Regions from separate parts of the Paenibacillus favisporus genome, predicted to be linked through region 4. Evidence: predicted binding sites of a transcription regulator. Region 4 holds the regulator's gene; each other region holds the start of a gene.

Region 1 (4,489 bases), on a different contig from region 4:
CCGGATTCGCCTACGAGCGGGTTGCCTTGCACGCCGCCTGTCCATACGAAGGTGTTGGTTACGATCTTTTGACCGTCTTTCAGGTCAACCACGTTGCCTTCCACGTTTGTTACAGGCAATCCTGTCAGGAAGGTTACGCCGCGTTTTTCCAGACTGCTTTGCGCGCGCTCGATGAGCGGATCAGGCAGCACAGGCAGGATTTTAGGGCCGGCTTCAACCAAAAGCAGCTTCACTTCGGCTGGATTTACGCCGTATTTTTTAGCCAGACCAGGCATGATATCAGCGATTTCGCCGACAAGCTCAACGCCGGTCAAGCCGCCGCCGCCGATGAGGATCGTTGCGTCAGCTTCGTTTTTGGTTTTGGAGTATTCGCGGATGCGGTCTTCGATGTGCTTATGAATGTTCAGCGCGTCTTCAGCAGACTTCAGCACGAAGCTGTACTGCTCGAGCCCTGGAATGCCGAAGTAAGCCGTTTTACTTCCGAGTGCGACAACCAAAGCGTCGTAAGACAGGCTGGAACCGTCGGAAAGTTTGATTTCTTTGCTGTCTACGGAGAAAGAGTTGACCGTTGCGATCTTCAGGTCGACTTCTTTGCCCTTGAACAGTTTTTCGAGCGGCATAGCGATCGCTTTCTCAGCAATGCTGCCTGCAGCCAGACGGTGCAGCTCGGTAATGATTTGGTGCGTAGGGTATTGGTTCACGACCGTAACCCGTGCTTGATCTTTGTTCATATATTTGCGTACGGTCAGAGCGGCAAGCAAGCCGCCGTAACCGGCACCCAAAATGACAATATGTTTTGACATGGTTTTTCCTCCGTCCTTACTGGTTAGATGTATAAAAGATTATTGTTGTTTTGCTTTTTCCGCAGAGATTTGAAGGTAAGCGTTCAGGAACCGGAAGATTTTTTGAGCTTGCGGATCCTTCAGCATTTTAAGCAGACCAAAAAGACCGATCACTTCGTTGCTGTCTTCAGCGCGGTCTTTCGCTTCGATGACAGTAGCGGCGATGTTCTTCACCGAATGCTTCACAGGCTCCACAATTTCGGTGATCGCGCCGACGGTGTCGCTCTTCAGCACTTTGTCGGTAGCGACGGTTTGAGCGAAGTCATAAGACTTTGTCAATAGATTCACAAGCTCAGTCAGCTTTGGAAGCTGGTCGACCAGAATCGTAAGGGATTCCTGCACCTCAGGTTTGAGCAGCTGGTCCAGCACGTCGTTTTGTTCCTTGCCGACAGACACGTTTTGTGTCTCTTGTTCAGAAATTGCTTCTGACATGTCCATTTCTCCTTTGCGTAAGCAGTTGTGCTTAAGTATTTTTATAATGAAAAGGAGCTCATAGACTCCCTTCGAAGGAGTATCTACAAGCCACAAGACCTTTTCCGTCCGAAAAGGCCTAGTCACTATCGTCCTCCTAATGTTAACATAAATGATCGTAAAAAGGACCACTTTACGAAAGAAATGTGAAAAAATATACATGGTATCGCCGCCATCGATTGGAAAAGAGCTTGCAGGCAGGGCGTCCAGCGCAGCGGACCCGCTTATTTCATTCGTTTTAAGCATTTTCCAAACGGCCTGGCGTTATGCATTGGCGGGTTTATTTTTTGAGGAAATCTTCTGATATCAAAAAAGCCAATCTCCTTATCTTAAGGAAATTGGCTTATCGTTTGCCCCGGGCAGGAAACCCTGCGTGGAAGACGTTCAAATCTGGCTTAGTATCGATCATGGGGTCATTCCGCCGGATTTAAGGGATCGGATACCGATTCTAAGGCAGCGGGCGCATACTTCCGGTACTGTCTCAGCATGAAAATCCGCCAGCGGAGGATCATGCCAAAGGCCAGAATGAAGAACAGGGCGCCGGTCTGCGGAATCGATACATATTCCTCAATCACCTGGTGCAGCAGCATCCGGACGGCCAGCAGGGCGAAGAGAATAATGATAAAGCTCTTGGAGCGCTGTGCAAAGACCTGTCCTCCGCTTACTTCAAATTTGGTGCTGCGTATCAGCGGATAGGAGAACAGGAACCAGCCGACTAAAAAGGCGATGAGCGCCCACCACAGCGGGATTCTCACGGCCGGGGCGACGAACATCAGGAAACCGGTCGCCATGCCCATCGGCGGAATTAATATTTTCTTTATCGTAACGGGTCTGTGGCTCGCCTTGAGACGGATGAATATGGTCATCAGGGCCAAAACCAACGTCCCCACGGTCGTTCCAATTTGCAAATACAAGGGACTGATATGAGGCACGTCAAGGACTCCCCTCTTGTCAATATCATTTATCACATCTAATAGTATATCACACAAATAGAGAAGTAAACTTGAACGTCATATGACATCTTTACCGGGCCTTGAGGGCAAGCCTGCCGGGCAGTTATGCGCCGGATTCCAGTCCTTTCAGAAAGGCTCTCATAACAAAATGCAGGCTCTCGTCAAAATCGAGCTTCATCTGAAAGCCATTGTTCTGTTCCAGGGAGGCGAAGCCGTGCAGGAGGCTCCGCAGACCGCGGATCGTATGCAAGGTGTTCTGTTCCCCGAGACCGTAGGGTTCGAGAACCCGGATAAAGATGCTCAACAGCTGCTCACCCAGCTTTCCGGTCTCCGGGGAATCCGACGCTTCGATTTTGTAAAAGGCCTCATAGAGGCCGGGGCGCTGGCGGGCAAATGTCAAGTAGCTTGTGCTCAAGCTCAGAATCGCTTCCTCGCCCGATTTGCCGATGACCGCATCGCGCATCAAATCGACCAGATGCTGCATGCAATAGGCGGCAAGCGCACTGCGCAGGTCCGGTAGTCCGTTCACATGGTTATACAGGGAAGGGGAGCGGACACCGAGCTTCTGGGCCAAAGCGGACAGCGTCAGGTTATCCAATCCGGCTTCATCGGCCAGTTCGGCCGCGGCAATCAGCAGGGTTTCGCGATCAAGCCCCATGCGGCGCACCATTAGACCGCCCCCTTCTTCAAGGCCTCTTCGGCCCGGGAAATGGCGACAGCCATCTTATCGGTCGGCTGCGGAATCATTTTGCCGTGGCCGACCGCCAGCCAGGTCGGATTCAGACCGGCCAGCCGTTTGGCGCTGGCGATGGAAGTTGCCTTGCTCCAGGTGGCCATCGCCGGGAAAGGGAACAGCGGCTGCATATGGCCGGATACGGCCAGCGCCGCGCGGGTCTGAAAGGCGTCGCCCGCGATGAGTACGCCGCTGCGCGTGTCGTAGAACGCCATATGTCCCGGCGTGTGTCCGGGGGAGGCGACGGCCAGCAGCGACCCGATGCGGTCTCCGTCTTCCAGCAGCACGTCAGGCTTCGTGGTGACCTTGCCCGGGGCGGGGATGTCTCCGCGGATCGGCTCCTGCGGCTCGCCGGGCTCGAGCTCCTTGTTGCCTGCAAGGAGGCGGCTGTCGCGGCGGGAAATATAAGTCGTCACTTGAGGAAGAGCCGCCTTCAGCAGGTCGAATGCCCCGATATGATCACCATGCGCATGAGTAAGAACGATCCTTACGATCGGTTTGCCTAAGCGGGCGGCGGCTTGCTGGATGCCTTTTATGCTAAAAGGCATGCCGGCATCGATTAGGGTCAACCCGTCTTCTTCTTCAATCAGATACACATTAACGGGAAACAAGCGGGGCATAAAAGCAACCTGGGTTACTTGCTGAACGGTCGTCATTTTCATGGATAACTCCTCCTCAAAACTAATCATATTAGTATAATAACTAATGATATTAGTTTTGGCAATACCCAATTTAAAAATAATTGGCGGAGATGTGAAAAACTTAGTAAATATGTGGTGAAAAACATGTAATGAGAAACATGTGAAATCTAGGACATGAGGATATGAGGATATAAGGGTGTGGGGATAAAAGGACATGAAGGTAATATAAGAACATGAGGTACAAGAGATATACGATACACAGCCCACATGAGATAAAATGAAATTAAAGGATAAAAAAGCGTTTTCAATCAGGAAGATTTATACTATAATACCTATTGTAAACCCTTTCATATGTCTAATCTGATTTGGAGCTCCTTCGCTGAAGGGCTCATTTTTTTGTGTTATTGGGGATTTTGACTCCGAAAATCCCTCTCGGGTCCGCCGCTGTGATGTTCAGTGTGGCGGACTTTTTTGCGCCTGATCGGGTAGTCGGGGAGAGTTGAGACAATCCACTTTGGCATCTGTTCGACCGATTGACAGATGTTTTTTCCAGAAAGTGAGAGCATTCGTCCTCATATGCCGTCTATAGATTCAGATGGCTATTAAAGCAGGGAGGATCGTCATGATAGACCCGAAACGGGAAAGCTTGCTGATCGAGCAGGTGTTGGCTGGGCGCAAGGAAGTCTTTGCCGAGCTGGTCGATGCGCATAAAAACAAAATATACGGTCTGCTCCGGAGTATGGGGGCGGGTCATCAGGATGCCCAGGATTATACGCAGGAGGCTTTTGTCAAAGCGTATCGCAAGCTGGCCAGTTACCGCCTGGAGTCGAGCTTTGCGTCCTGGCTGTA
Region 2 (4,489 bases), 560 kb from region 4:
ATCGCTGAACGTTCCGACATATTGGATAACGTCTCCGGCATCATCTTTAACGGCATTAATGATTAATAACTCTAAATACTCCTCGCCATTTTTTCGACGGTTCCAGATCTCCCCTTGCCAGCTTCCCCGCTCCTTGATTTCCGCCCACATCGTGCTGTAAAATTCACCGGATTGACGGCCGGACTTCAGGATGCTCGGATTTTTGCCGATCACTTCCTCCTCCGTGTAGCCCGTCAGCTTCGTGAATGCCGGGTTCACGGCATGGATTTTTCCACTCAGGTCCGTTACGAGAATACCTTGCCCTGTGGAATTGAACACTTCCGAAGAAACGGCCAATTTATCCTGGTAATACATCCAAACGACGATGACGAGGCTGGCGAGCGCAATTTGGGAGAGCGCCATGAAACCGATCGAATACTGACCGGTCACCGAATGGATAAAGGAAAGCATCAGCGGCGGGAAGAAGCCGCCAAGGCCGCCCATCATCGACACGATCCCGTTCACGATCCCCGCCTGCTTGTTGAAGTACAGCGGCACCAGTTTAAAAATGATCCCGTTGCCAAGTCCGGCGCCTACCGCGATGGTTAAACATCCTACGGTATAGAGGCCGATCGACGGAGAGAACGCCAAGATGATGGCTGCAATCGTAAGACCGACGAATACAGCCATTAACAGGAACAGCGGCTTAAAACGGTCCGCCAGCCACCCGCCCACCGGTCGCAAGAAGGTCGCCACCACGATGAATCCGGCCGTGCGCATCCCCGCATCCACCTTCGCCAGCTCAAAATTCGAAACCAGGAAGTTGGGGAGGTATACCGTAAACGCAACGAACGAACCGAAGGTGATGAAATAGAACAATGAAAAATACCACAGTTTATCGTTTTTATAGACGCCTTTGATCTGCTCCATGAGCGGCGTTTTGACCTTCGTCTCTTTGCGGTCACCCAGGAATACGTTCAGCACCGCAAACGCGAGCAGCAGAATTAAATACAGCTGGACGGTACGCGCCCACCCGATTTGCGTAGCAATGACAGGTGCGGCAAAGGTGGTAATGGCTGTACCGACATTGCCCATTCCGTAAATTCCATTAACCAAGCCCAGCTTTTCTTTCGAATAATATTTAGGGAGCGAGGTGACACCGACCGAGAAGACGGCTCCTCCGACACCCAAGAACAGGCCGCCGATCACGAGATGCCTAAAGGATGTGGCCGTGCTGATAAAATAAACCGGAAACAGCAGCAGAATAAAGCTTGCGATAAACACGATCCGTGCGCCCAGGACGTTGGCGTAGTATCCCAGCGGCAAACGGAGCACCGAGCCCAGCACTACCGGGATCGCGGTCAGGATCGCCAGTCGGTCCGCCGGGATGGATATGTCCTCCCGAATGAACGGCAGCAATGCGGAAATGATAACCCATACCATAAATCCAAGCACCAAATTCATCGTCTGCAGCGGCAGCTGCGCTTTTTTGATCATTTCAACCACCTTTTCTGAACGTGATGAATGGCTGACTTCATTGATCCCCATGCCTTATTGTACGTGACGATATTCACAAAGATAATAGGGAAGTTCCCTGAATTCGTCAGGGGAACTTCCCTATATCCTGTGGCTGGAACACCCGGTATCCTTAAAAACGCTAGAAATCCAGCAGTTTTTTCTTTAGCGCATACTCCACCAGCTCCGGGCGGCTTTTCAGGTTCAGCTTCTCCATAATTTTGGCCTTATGGGCCTCCACCGTTTTGACGGAGACATACAGCTTCTCCGCAATCTCTTTGTTGCCGTAGCCTTTGGCGATGAGCGGCAAAATCTCGATTTCCCGTGGGGACAGGCTGTTAAACGGATCGTTATCCGCGCTCTCGCTGTCCTTTTTAATATACTCCCGAACCAGGGACGTGGCCATTTGCGGATGGATGTAGGTTCCTCCCTTATGTACCATCCGGATGGCCGAGACCAGCTCTTCATCAGGCGCGTTTTTGAGCACGTAGCCGGAGGCGCCGTTTTTCAGCACATGGAACAAATAGTCGTCGTCATCGTACATGGTAAGGATCAGTATTTTCGTATTGGGAAAATCATTGCTGATCTTGCCCGTGGCAATCAGGCCGCTCTCGCCCGGAGGCATGCTGAGGTCCATCAGCAGCACGTCCGGTTGATGCTTTGCCACCATGGCGTAAGCCTCCATGCCGTCAGCGGCCGTCGCCACGACTTCCATATCCTCCTGATAGTTCAGAATCATGGAAAAGCCGCTCCGGACCACCGCATGATCATCCGCTATGACAATTTTCATCGTGTATCGGTCTCCCTCTCCCTCTCGTTCTCCTCTGAACACGGAATGCGCAGCTCCACCTTCGTCCCTCCGCCGATGGCCGAATACAGCATGAACTGGCCGCCGACAAGTTCGGCACGCTCACGCATCCCGTATAAGCCAAGGCCGGTGCCCTTGGCTTCATTCTCATTCATATTGAATCCGGTTCCGTCATCCTTGACGGTCAGCTGCAGGACCCCGTCCTCTTCGCATAACCGGACATGCACCTCGTCTGTACCGGCGTATTTCAGCGCGTTCAGGACGGCTTCCTGGCATACGCGGTAGACCACGGTCTCGATCTCGCTGCCGTAACGGGCCGCGGACAGCTCCGCCGAGAAATCGACGAGCAGGCCGTAGTTTTTCTCGATCCATTTGAAATGCGAGCGGAACGCCGCTTCCAGCCCCAGGTCATCGAGCGAGGCGGGCCGCAGCTCCACGGACAAATGGCGGATGTCGTCCAGCAGCCGAGTCAGCGACACTTCAGTCTGCTGCAGCTTCTTCAGCACATCTTCGCCAACCTCCATATATTTGACCACGCGCAGGTCCACAAGCGAGCTCAGCAGCTCCTGGGCGACGCTGTCGTGCAGTTCCCGGGATATCCGCTTTCGCTCATCCTCCTGCGCTTTAATGACGTATTTCAGCAGATTCGAGCGCTGGAGCATCTCCTGCGTCTTCTGCTGTTTAGTCAGATCCAACAGCATGAGCACGCGGATTCCCCGCTCCTCGTCGATGGTATGATAGCTGGCTGCATAAGGAACGACGCCTTCGCCCCTTGTTTTGAGATAGACCTGGAATGAGGAGAAATCCCCTTTCGGATAGTCCAAATAGCATTTGGAGCACGAAATCTGGTCTTTTTCGTCCGTGTAGCCCTTGCAGGCCTGGCAGAAGGAATCGTCGACGCCGGACTGCATCCGTTCGATCACGTCGATATCCAGTATATTCTCCGCGGCCGGGTTCATGGCGACGACGCTGCCTTTTTCATCGATAAAAAAGATCGCCTCCATGCTGTTCGCATACATCTTCTTCAGAAGATCATTTAAATGTTCATCTGTCATCCGAATCAAGGCTGTCCCACCTCCCTCGCATGAAAAGCGCCAAATTCCCTGCCAAGTCCCTCCTGGAACTGATCGAAGGCTGCTTGGGTCAGGCGGTTCTCCGCGCGGTAGCCCACCAGCAAGACGCCCTGAACCCGCGCTGCTTCCCACAGCGGGATAGCCCCGAGGCTCTTCAGCTGCTCCGCCACGATGATCGGATAATTAAACAAATCCCGGGATTCGATATCGGTGTTCACATTTTGGATCAGCATCGGCTTGCCGGTTTTGAATACGATGCCCGCAATGCCTTTCCCTGAATGCAGCACAATCCGCTTATAGCGGTCGTTCATGTTGCCGGAGGCATATTGCCAGGTCAATACGAATCGGTCCTCAGCCGGCTGAACCAGAGCCAGGGACACGAAATCGAATTGAAACCGGTCCCGGAGCTTTTCGATTTCCGCTTGGTATTGATAGTTCGGCTGATTCTTCATGGCCATAGCTCCCCTTGATGTAGAAAAGAAGGCTGTTCGCCTTCTTTGGTCTACGATTCATAATTGCGGTGCTTCCTATAAAGGATATATCTTCTGCCTACATAATTCAACGGAACGCTCCATACGTGCACGAGCCGGGTAAACGGCCACAGCGCGAAAATCCCGAATCCTGCCAGAATGTGAATCTTGAACGACAGCGGCACATTTACCATCAGCGCTGCATCCGGCCGCAGCATAAACAAATCCCGGAACCAGACCGAGATGCTCTCCCGGTAGTTGAACTCCGGCTGGACGGCGTTCGTCACCAGCGTGCTGTATATGCCCATGAACACAATGAACAGCAGCAGCACATTGACAATCATGTCCGACGCGGAGCTGAGCCGGCGGACATTACGGATCGTGAACCGGCGCGAGGTCAGCAGGATCATGCCGCCCAAGGTCAGCAGGCCAAAGACGCTGCCGATATATACCGCACCGATATGGTACATATGATTGTTGACTCCCGCCGCTTCCATCCACGATTGGGGAATAGCCAAGCCCACGACATGGCCCCCGATCACCGGGATGATGCCCAGATGGAACATCAGGCTGCCCAGCTTCAGCTGCTTTTTCTCGATAAACTCACTGGACTTGGCCGTCCAATTGAACTGGTCGGTACGGTA
Region 3 (4,489 bases), on a different contig from region 4:
CTTCGGGATCAATGCCGGCGCCTATTTTGCCGTGGTGCTGTGCACGATCTTTATGCCGTCCCTGATTCATTCGTCACCGCTTATCACGGCTTTGCTCGGCGGCTGCCTGGGCGCAGGGTTGTCTTACCTGCTGGCGGGGGCAAGCCGGAGCACGCCGGTCCGGATGGCGCTCTCCGGCATGATCGTGTCGCTGGTGCTCGCCTCGTTCACCGGCGCGCTTCAGCTGCTGTTTGAGAACGAGACGAATGGGCTGTTCGTCTGGGGTTCGGGTTCGCTGAACCAGAACGATTGGCACGGAGCGGCCTACAGCTGGCCGTGGGTGACCGGCGTCCTCGTTCTGGCATGGCTGTTCCGGCGCCAGCTGGACCTGCTGGAGATGGGGGACGAGACCGCCCAGGCGCTGGGCCAGCGGGTCGGGCTGGCCCGCACCGCCGCACTCTCCGCGGCGGTCCTGCTCGCAGGGGTCACCGTCAGCGTGGTGGGCCCGATCGGTTTTGTGGGGTTGATCGCCCCGCATCTCATCCGCTTGCTCGGGATGCGGCGGCATGCGCTGCTCATTCCAGGCAGCGCATTATGGGGCGCGGTCATCCTGCTGGGTGCCGACGCCATTGCCCGGTTGTTCCGCGGCACGCTCGGGGAGCTGCCGGCGGGGGCCGTCACGGCGCTGTTCGGCGCGCCGTGGCTGATCTGGCTGGCGCTGCGGGCCAGCCGCACGGCTGCGGCGGACGGCGGAGGCGGGATGAGCGCCGGCGTGCTGCATAAGCGCCCGCCGTACCCGCTGCTGCTTGCCGCTATGATTGTGCTGATCCTGCTGGCATCGGTCATCGGCATATCGGCAGGCAGCCTGCGCATCCCGCTGCGCGATACGCTTGCGGTCCTGAGCGGCGGCGGGGAGGCGATGTACCGCAATATCATCCTTGATATGCGTCTGCCCCGCCTGCTGGTATCGCTGCTGGCCGGAGCCGGTCTCGCCGTGGCCGGCGTTATGCTGCAGAGCACCGTCCGCAATCCGCTGGCGGATGCCTCGGTGGTGGGCGTCACCTCCGGCGCGGGCGTTGGGGCGCTGCTGCTGATCGTGCTCTTCCCAGCCGCCTCCGGCGGATGGCTGCCGGCTGCGGCCATCGTGGGCGCTGTGGGCGCGGCAGCCGTGGTCGGCGTGCTGTCCTGGCGGAAGGGGCTGGAGACCAGCACGCTGACGCTGGTCGGCATCGCCGTGTCGGCGGCCTGCGCCGCGGCGATCCAGTTCCTGGTCATCCGCTCCGGCATGGGGGCTGCTCCGGCGCTGGCCTGGCTGGCCGGCACCGTCTATGCCCGCGGCTGGAGCGATTTGATCAGGCTGGCTGCGCTGCTGATCGTCCTGCTTCCTGCGGCCTGGCTGATCGGCCGCCGGGCGGACCTGCTGGGATTCGGCGATGCCGTATCCCAGGGTCTTGGCCTGGCGCTGACGCGGGCCCGGCTGCTCACAGCGCTGATCGGCGTGCTCATCGCGGCCGCCGTCGTTCAGGCCGTTGGCACGGTCGGTTTCGTCGGCCTGCTGGCACCGCACGCCGTCCGCCTGCTGACCGGGCATCATACCCGGCGCGCGGTCGTGCTGTCGGCGCTGCTCGGGGGCCTGTTGATGGTCGTATCCGATATCGTCGGCCGGCTGCTGATCGCCCCCAAGGAAATTCCGGTCGGTCTTGTCGCAGCGGTCATCGGAACGCCTTATCTGCTCTTTCTGATGTTCCGCTCCAACCGGCTCAGGAAATAGCCTTCCGCCCCGGCTCCCTTCGCCTCTGCTGGAATAAGCTGGGGTGAAGGGGGTGAGACGCATGACGACATCCAAGCATTATTCGGCTGCCAAGAAGTATATGAACCGCCGGGTAAAGATCAAGACGAAGTACGGAAGCACGTTCTACGGTAAGATCGTCAAGGTCAGCAGTTCCAAGGTATATCTGAAGGTTTCCTCGGTCTCGAGCAGTCCCGGAAAGGCGCATATCTCGTTTTTTCCTTTCATTCTGCCGCTCGTACTGTTTGATCTGCTGGTGATTGCGCTGGCGGACGGCCGTCACCATCATGTTCCGCATCCACACTACCCACACGGTCCGTATCCCGGCCCATTCCGTCGTCTATGATCGGACTTGGTTCTGCGGCTAACAACCGTTTACACCAGGCGGATTTCGACAAAACGGCTGGTAAATGTTATCCTTTTGTCGTAATTTCATACAAAAAATGAAGCCGCACGCATGCCGCATTAAAGCGCTCTACATCCGGCAGCTGCGGGTTTCCCGCTTTGGAAGGCCCCCGGAAGGGGGCTTTTTTATATTTCCGGCACTTGGCACTATTTCTCACTTTGATTCTGTCCCTCAGAAGTAGTACATTATTAATTGAAATCATAAGGAGGTTTCCGAATTAATGTTCTATGAAGACAATGAGAATTTGAGCATCATGACCTACACCTTGAATAGCGGCATTAAAGGAACTGTACCTTTATCCAATAAGCAGATTCAGGAATGGATCGAGTGCTATCGCACAGATGCGAAATTCATCACAGCGATCGGTAAGGAGTTTTTCGGCCTGAATCCGGAGCTGGTCGCCGATTTTAAAGTGCATAATCGGTTCTCCAATTACGCTGAACTGATCAAGCCCGTAGTATCTTCTTCGGAGCCCGACAACACGGATCAGCTCTCGAAGGCGTACGAAGAAAATCGGGTGTACTTCAAAGTCGATTGCAAATGCGGTACGACTTACACGACCTTTTCCCAATACTACACGACCAAATGGTATTGTTCCAAGTGCAAGGAAATCGTATTTTTGGACAAGAAGAAGGGCAGAGTGCCGACTGATAAGGGCGATGCCTGGTACATGACCAATAAATACTATGTGGCACGGGACTAGCATGATTTCACGAACGAGCCTGAAGCAGGCAACATATATAGAGGAACTGAAGAATTGGACGGCTGCGCCGAAAGGTGCGGGCGTCTTTTTTGTGCTTGAGGGGCCTCATTTTTAAATATTTTGTGACTAATTTCACAAAATCGAAGATTTGGGCTTTGTATTGTGACATTTATCACAATATTCGGATTCAAAGTCTGCCATGATACAGGAAGAAACGATGAAGCCAAGTTATCGGAACCTGTTAGGCGGGTTTTAAGAATAACGACAGGAAAGAGGGAAGAGACGATGGATGTAGTTATGCTCTCACGTATCCAGTTTGCCGCGACGACGATTTTTCACTTTTTTTTCGTGCCGCTGTCCATTGGACTGGTGTTCACGATCGCGATCATGGAAACGATGTATGTCGTCAAAGGCAAAGAAGAGTACAAACGAATGGCTAAATTTTGGGGGAAGCTGTTCCTGATCAACTTCGCCGTCGGCGTGGTGACAGGGATTTTGCAGGAGTTCCAGTTCGGAATGAACTGGTCGGCTTACTCCCGCTTTGTAGGTGACGTCTTCGGGGCGCCGCTGGCGATCGAAGCGCTGCTTGCGTTTTTCCTCGAATCGACGTTTATCGGCCTGTGGATTTTCGGATGGGAGCGCCTGTCCAAAAAGGTCCACATGATCTGCATCTGGCTGGTCGCGTTCGGCACGGTGATGTCGGCGTTCTGGATTTTGGCGGCCAACTCCTTTATGCAGCGTCCGGTCGGTTTTACGATCCATAACGGCCGCGCCGAGATGAACGACTTTCTAGCTTTGATTACGAACGGCCAGCTGCTGCTGGAGTTCCCGCACACGATTCTGGCGGCTTTTATGACCGGGGCCTTTCTGGTCACCGGGGTCAGCGCCTACAAGCTGCTGAAGAAGCAGGATACCGCCTTTTTCAAAAAATCTTTTGTCATCGCGGTGATCATCGGGCTTGTGTCCTCGATCGGCGTGGCACTGGTGGGCCATCAGCAGGCGCAATATTTGGTGAAGACCCAGCCGATGAAAATGGCTGCGACCGAAGCGCTCTGGGAAACGAGCAGCGATCCCGCGCCGTGGACGGTCACCGCATTTATCGATACGAAAAATCAGACCAATACCGGGGAATTCCAAATTCCCTACCTGCTCAGCTTCTTGTCTTACAGCAAGTTTTCCGGCGAAGTGACGGGGATGAAGGAGCTGCAGTCCCAGTATGAACAGCAGTACGGCCCCGGGGATTACATTCCTCCGGTGCGCACAACCTTCTGGAGCTTCCGCATCATGGTGGCCAGCGGCTCGCTGCTCATTGTGCTCAGCTTGTACGGCGTCTATCTTGCGGCACGCAAAAAGCTCGACAACCGCAACACCTGGTTTATGCGCCTGATGCTGTTTGCCATTTCGCTGCCGTTTATCGCCAATACGTCGGGCTGGATCATGACGGAGATTGGACGCCAGCCTTGGACCGTATTCGGGCTGATGACGACCGCCGACGGGGTGTCGCCGAGCGTCACGGCCGGTCAGGTATTGTTCTCCATCATTGCTTTTACGGCCATTTACGCCATTCTGGCGGTGGTCATGGTGTATCTGTTCGTCCGCGTCATCAAGAAAG
Region 4 (4,489 bases):
GCCTGCTTCCGGAACGGAGCGACGCTGCTCCCGGCGACGGCGGCCAGTATACGCTACGCCTTCAGCCGGGGAAAAAGCCGAAAGAGTGGGAGACGCTGGCGGCGCTCGAAAACCAGATTTTTGTCACGGTAGGGGAAATCGTCCGCAAAGGCGAAAAGATGCTGGCCGAATACAAGGAGGAGCAGGATGATTACGGTTCCGACAGCCTGATCACCGATATCGGCGGGCTGCTCAAGGACCTCAGCTCCGAGCGGGAGAATCTCCGGTTCTTTATGACGCTGAACGACGAAACCGTCGTGTACTGGATGGAAGCGAGCGGCCATTTCCGCAGCAAATCGCTCCAGCTGTACGCTGTTCCGGTTGACGTCAGCAAGCAGCTCAAGGAGCTGTTTTTTGACAAGAAAAAGAGCGTCATCCTGACGTCCGCCACCTTATCCGTAGATAAATCGTTCCAGTATATGATCGATAACCTTGGACTGCAGGAGGACCAGGACAGCGGACGTCTTGTGACGGTCCAGCTTCCGTCCCCGTTCCGGTACAGGGACCAGGCGCTGCTCGTCATCCCGCGGGATTTTCCAAGCGTGAAGGGAAGCGTCGGGGACGCCCTGTTTGTCGAAACGCTGGCCCGCTCACTGGCGGACGCCGCGATCGCGACCCACGGCCGGATGCTGGTGCTGTTCACCTCGTACCGCATGCTGCGCCAGGTATACGAGCCGCTGAAAGAAGCCCTTGCACAAAGCGACATCGCCGTGCTTGGACAGGGCGTAGACAGCGGCAGCCGCACGAAGCTGATCCGGCGGTTTACGGACAGCAGCGCTTCGGTGCTGCTTGGAACGAGCAGCTTCTGGGAAGGCGTTGACATCCCGGGTGAAGCACTGACGTGCCTGGCCATCGTCCGGCTCCCGTTCCAGCCGCCGAACCATCCGCTGGTGGAAGCGAAGAGCGAGCTGCTGCAGCGCCAGAAGAAGAACCCGTTTATGAAGCTGTCGGTCCCGCAGGCCGTCATCCGCTTCAAGCAGGGCTTCGGGCGGCTGGTCCGCACCGCCCATGACCGGGGCATCGTCATCGTATACGATACGCGCGTCATTGAATCGTATTACGGGAAGTACTTCCTGTACTCGCTGCCTGGACCGAAAATGGAGCATATGCAGACAGACCAGATGGTTCCGCGTATCTCTGAATGGCTTCATCAGGACGGTGTGTCTTAAATGAGTCCATTAGATAGAATGAACTAAAGCGGTTAGAACAGGAAGTTCAATGCAAAACTTTAGTTCAATCTATATAACCAAATAAATATTCAAGCCGTTCAATAGGGGGAACATGCATGAAATCGGAGAAAATATCCGAGGCGGTTGTCCGCAGATTGCCTATATATCTTAGATATCTAAATGAGCTGAACAAACGGGAGGTGGCCACGGTCTCCTCCCAGGAGCTCGGGCAGAAGCTGGATCTCAACCCGGCGCAGATCCGCAAGGATTTGGCGTATTTCGGGGATTTTGGCCGTAAGGGGATAGGGTATGACGTGTCCTATCTCATCGAGAAGATCCGTCAAATTCTGAATTTGGACCAGCAGATCAACGCGGTGCTGGTTGGAGCGGGGAATCTTGGTCAAGCTTTGTCCAACTATAACTTTTACCTGAAGGAAAATATGAAGATCGTAGCCGTGTTTGACGCCAATCCGTCCAAAATCGGCACGCGCATCAACACCTTGACGGTACAGGCCATGGATGAGCTGAAAGAAACGATACAAAGCAAAAATATCCGGATCGGGATCATTACCGTCCCGGATTTCGAAGCGCAAAACGTCGCCGATCAGCTGATCGCGGCCGGGATCGAGGCGATTCTGAATTTTGCACCGACGATTCTGAAGGCACCGGCAAGCATTCGGATACACGCCGCCGATTTTACGACGGATTTGCTCAGCCTCGCTTATTATTTGAACAACGGAAAGGACGACACGGAAGATGACGGACAATTTGAAGAGCTCGAGCAGCCGGAGCGCCAATCCTAAATGGGCAATCAAGAACGGCAGCTTTGCCGTTTTGCGGCCGGAGCAGCCTGTACTGCATGGCTGGATGGTCATTGAGGGCGACCGCATCACCTATATCGGTGAAGAGGAGCCGCAGCTGGAGGAGGGCGTACAGGTCGTCGACGGCACGCATTTATTTTTTATGCCGGGCCTGATCAACACCCATGGACATACCGCCATGTCGCTGCTGCGCGGTTACGGAGATGACATGGTGCTCCAGGAATGGCTGCAGGAAAAAATGTGGCCGATGGAAGCGAAATTCACGTCCAGTGACGTCTACTGGGGGACTTCGCTGTCCGTGCTTGAAATGCTGAAGGGCGGCACGACGACGTTCCTCGATATGTACGATCATATGGATCAGGTAGGCAAAGTGGTGACTGAATCCGGCATGCGCGCAGCCCTGACCCGCGGTGTCATCGGTCTGTGCCCGGAGGATGTGCAGCGGCACAAGCTGAACGAAGCCATTCAGTTCGCCAAGGACTGGCACGGGCAGGCAGACGGCCGGATCACAGCGATGATTTCTCCGCATGCCCCGTACACATGCCCTCCTGATTTTATTGAGAAGTTCGTTCAGGCGGCGCATGACCTGGATCTGCCGATGCATACGCATATGTCGGAGACCAAGGCGGAAGTGGAGCAGAATGTACGCGATTATGGAACGCGTCCGGCGATTCATTTGGAGAAGCTCGGCATGTTCTCACGGCCGACGATTCTGGCACACGCGGTCCATTTGACAGATGAGGAAATCGACATTTTGGCGAAGCACCACGTGACGGTATCACACAACCCTGGCAGCAACCTGAAGCTGGCGAGCGGTGTGGCCCGCGTTACCGACATGATGCAGGCAGGCATTACGGTTTCCCTGGGAACCGACAGTGCGGCGAGCAACAACAATTTGGACATGTTTGAAGAAATGCGCCTTGCCGCTTTGATACATAAAGGCGTCTCGGGAGATCCGACGGCGGTTCCCGCCGCGGAAGCGCTGCGTATGGGCACGATCTACGGAGCCCAATCCTTGTTCCTGGAGGGAGTCGGTGCACTAGAGGCCGGGATGAAGGCGGATTTTATTGCCGTGAATACGGATCAGGCTCATTTTCTGCCGCGTACGGACTTCATTTCACACGTCATTTATTCGGCCAGCGCGAAGGACGTTGAGCACGTCTGGGTGGACGGGAAGCAGGTCGTGAAGCACGGCAGCTGTCTCACTTTGGACGAGGAACGCATCCGCAGGGAAGCCCAAGCGGCTTTTGAAGGTCTTCTCTCCCGCTAAGACCGGGATGATTAGCTCACCTTTCAGAAAGGAAGTTCAGGTTGAAGAACAAGAAAAAATGGATCTTTCTCGGCATTGTCGCCCTGCTGCTGATCATTTTCGGCGCTTACCGTTATTTTATTTACGTGCTGCAGGATCAATGGAGCGAAAAGGACACCGCTATTGCCAAAGCGAAGCAGGAAGCCGGAATCGTGTCGGTCACTGATGCCCAAAAGTCTGTGTGGGACCAGAACAGCATCTACTGGGTCGTGGAAGGGACGAACAAGACGGGCCAGGAGGTCATGGTCTGGGTGCAGTTCACCGATCAGGGAAAACCCAAGGAAGGCCAGAATACCGTGCATCAAGAGCTTTTGAGCAGCGGTATGTCCAAAGAGAAGATGAAGGCCAAAATCAAAAGCTCCATTCCCGGCATTAAAGATATGCGCCTCGTACCGGGTGTTTATAACGGAGAATACGTATGGCAGCTGTTCTACAAGGTGAAAGATCACTATTACTATCAATTTTACCGGTTCAGCGACGGAGCGGAAATCGGCAGCCCGTTCACGCTGCCCAATCGATAATTTTGTTTAAACGGCCATATCATGCAGAAAGAACCCCATCCTCAAATGGGGTTCTTTGGCTTACAAAGGATAATATTTAAAATATATTCACACTTTACCTTCGATTTAGTATATACAATGTGATATACTCTTATTTGTATTGAAGAGATATATATGACGAACAGCCCGGATTGTACTATAATTAGAGGATAGCGTTTTTCAGTAAAATTCAGAAGCCCGCTTCAGCTTGGAAGAAGACTTTTCTGCTCTTTATCGAAAAACATGGTATATAGAAGTGCGGTCAGATGCGTGGATCAAACGAAGAGATGCTTGTGTTTCGCGACAAGCGCAAAACCATCCATCGAATCGGGCTGAACAGAAGCATGGTGACCGAACAATGGACTTGAACCGCTAACGAAATATTTATTTTTGTCATCTAAAGTTTAGTTTTTTTGCTTTGCCATTTCGAAAGGGGGACAACAAGTGAAATTGCGTCCATTGCCTATTATTATAACTGTTGTTGTATCGGTTGCCGTACTGTTTGGCGGCTGGTTCTTTTATCGGCAAACGACCCTGCAGGGTCCGCTGCAAAAAATCGTCAGCAATTATCAGGGCGTGAATAACGCACATTTTAATATTACCCGCGATCAG

Evidence for each region. Region 4 encodes Rex, which represses fermentation and respiration genes when NADH is low (regulators of the CRP and FNR family bind a similar motif). Its sites were predicted from a motif close to TTGTGAAATATTTCACAA; they were not measured.
Region 1: the regulator Rex is predicted to act here: its motif matches at 1,458-1,475, upstream of ABID47_RS19990 (helical membrane plugin domain-containing protein).
Region 2: the regulator Rex is predicted to act here: its motif matches at 1,538-1,555, upstream of ABID47_RS05740 (nitrate/nitrite transporter).
Region 3: the regulator Rex is predicted to act here: its motif matches at 2,998-3,015, upstream of ABID47_RS22830 (cytochrome ubiquinol oxidase subunit I).

The regions. Positions count from the first base shown of each region.
Region 1 is NZ_JBEPLV010000004.1:471,197-475,685, forward strand. Features, by position in the region: gene ABID47_RS19985 (NAD(P)/FAD-dependent oxidoreductase) at 1-803, opposite strand, end outside; gene ABID47_RS19990 (helical membrane plugin domain-containing protein) at 843-1,274, opposite strand; gene ABID47_RS19995 (CcdC family protein) at 1,727-2,245, opposite strand; gene ABID47_RS20000 (TetR/AcrR family transcriptional regulator) at 2,370-2,936, opposite strand; gene ABID47_RS20005 (MBL fold metallo-hydrolase) at 2,936-3,661, opposite strand; gene ABID47_RS20010 (RNA polymerase sigma factor) at 4,263-4,489, shown strand, end outside.
Region 2 is NZ_JBEPLV010000001.1:1,219,881-1,224,369, reverse strand. Features, by position in the region: gene ABID47_RS05740 (nitrate/nitrite transporter) at 1-1,476, opposite strand, end outside; gene ABID47_RS05735 (response regulator transcription factor) at 1,637-2,284, opposite strand; gene ABID47_RS05730 (sensor histidine kinase) at 2,281-3,366, opposite strand; gene ABID47_RS05725 (GAF domain-containing protein) at 3,363-3,827, opposite strand; gene narI (respiratory nitrate reductase subunit gamma) at 3,878-4,489, opposite strand, start outside.
Region 3 is NZ_JBEPLV010000005.1:318,802-323,290, forward strand. Features, by position in the region: gene ABID47_RS22815 (iron ABC transporter permease) at 1-1,750, shown strand, start outside; gene ABID47_RS22820 (hypothetical protein) at 1,812-2,114, shown strand; gene ABID47_RS22825 (hypothetical protein) at 2,395-2,877, shown strand; gene ABID47_RS22830 (cytochrome ubiquinol oxidase subunit I) at 3,163-4,489, shown strand, end outside.
Region 4 is NZ_JBEPLV010000001.1:662,828-667,316, forward strand. Features, by position in the region: gene dinG (ATP-dependent DNA helicase DinG) at 1-1,208, shown strand, start outside; gene ABID47_RS03255 (redox-sensing transcriptional repressor Rex) at 1,325-2,011, shown strand; gene ABID47_RS03260 (amidohydrolase) at 1,965-3,299, shown strand; gene ABID47_RS03265 (cell wall elongation regulator TseB-like domain-containing protein) at 3,341-3,859, shown strand; gene ABID47_RS03270 (hypothetical protein) at 4,322-4,489, shown strand, end outside.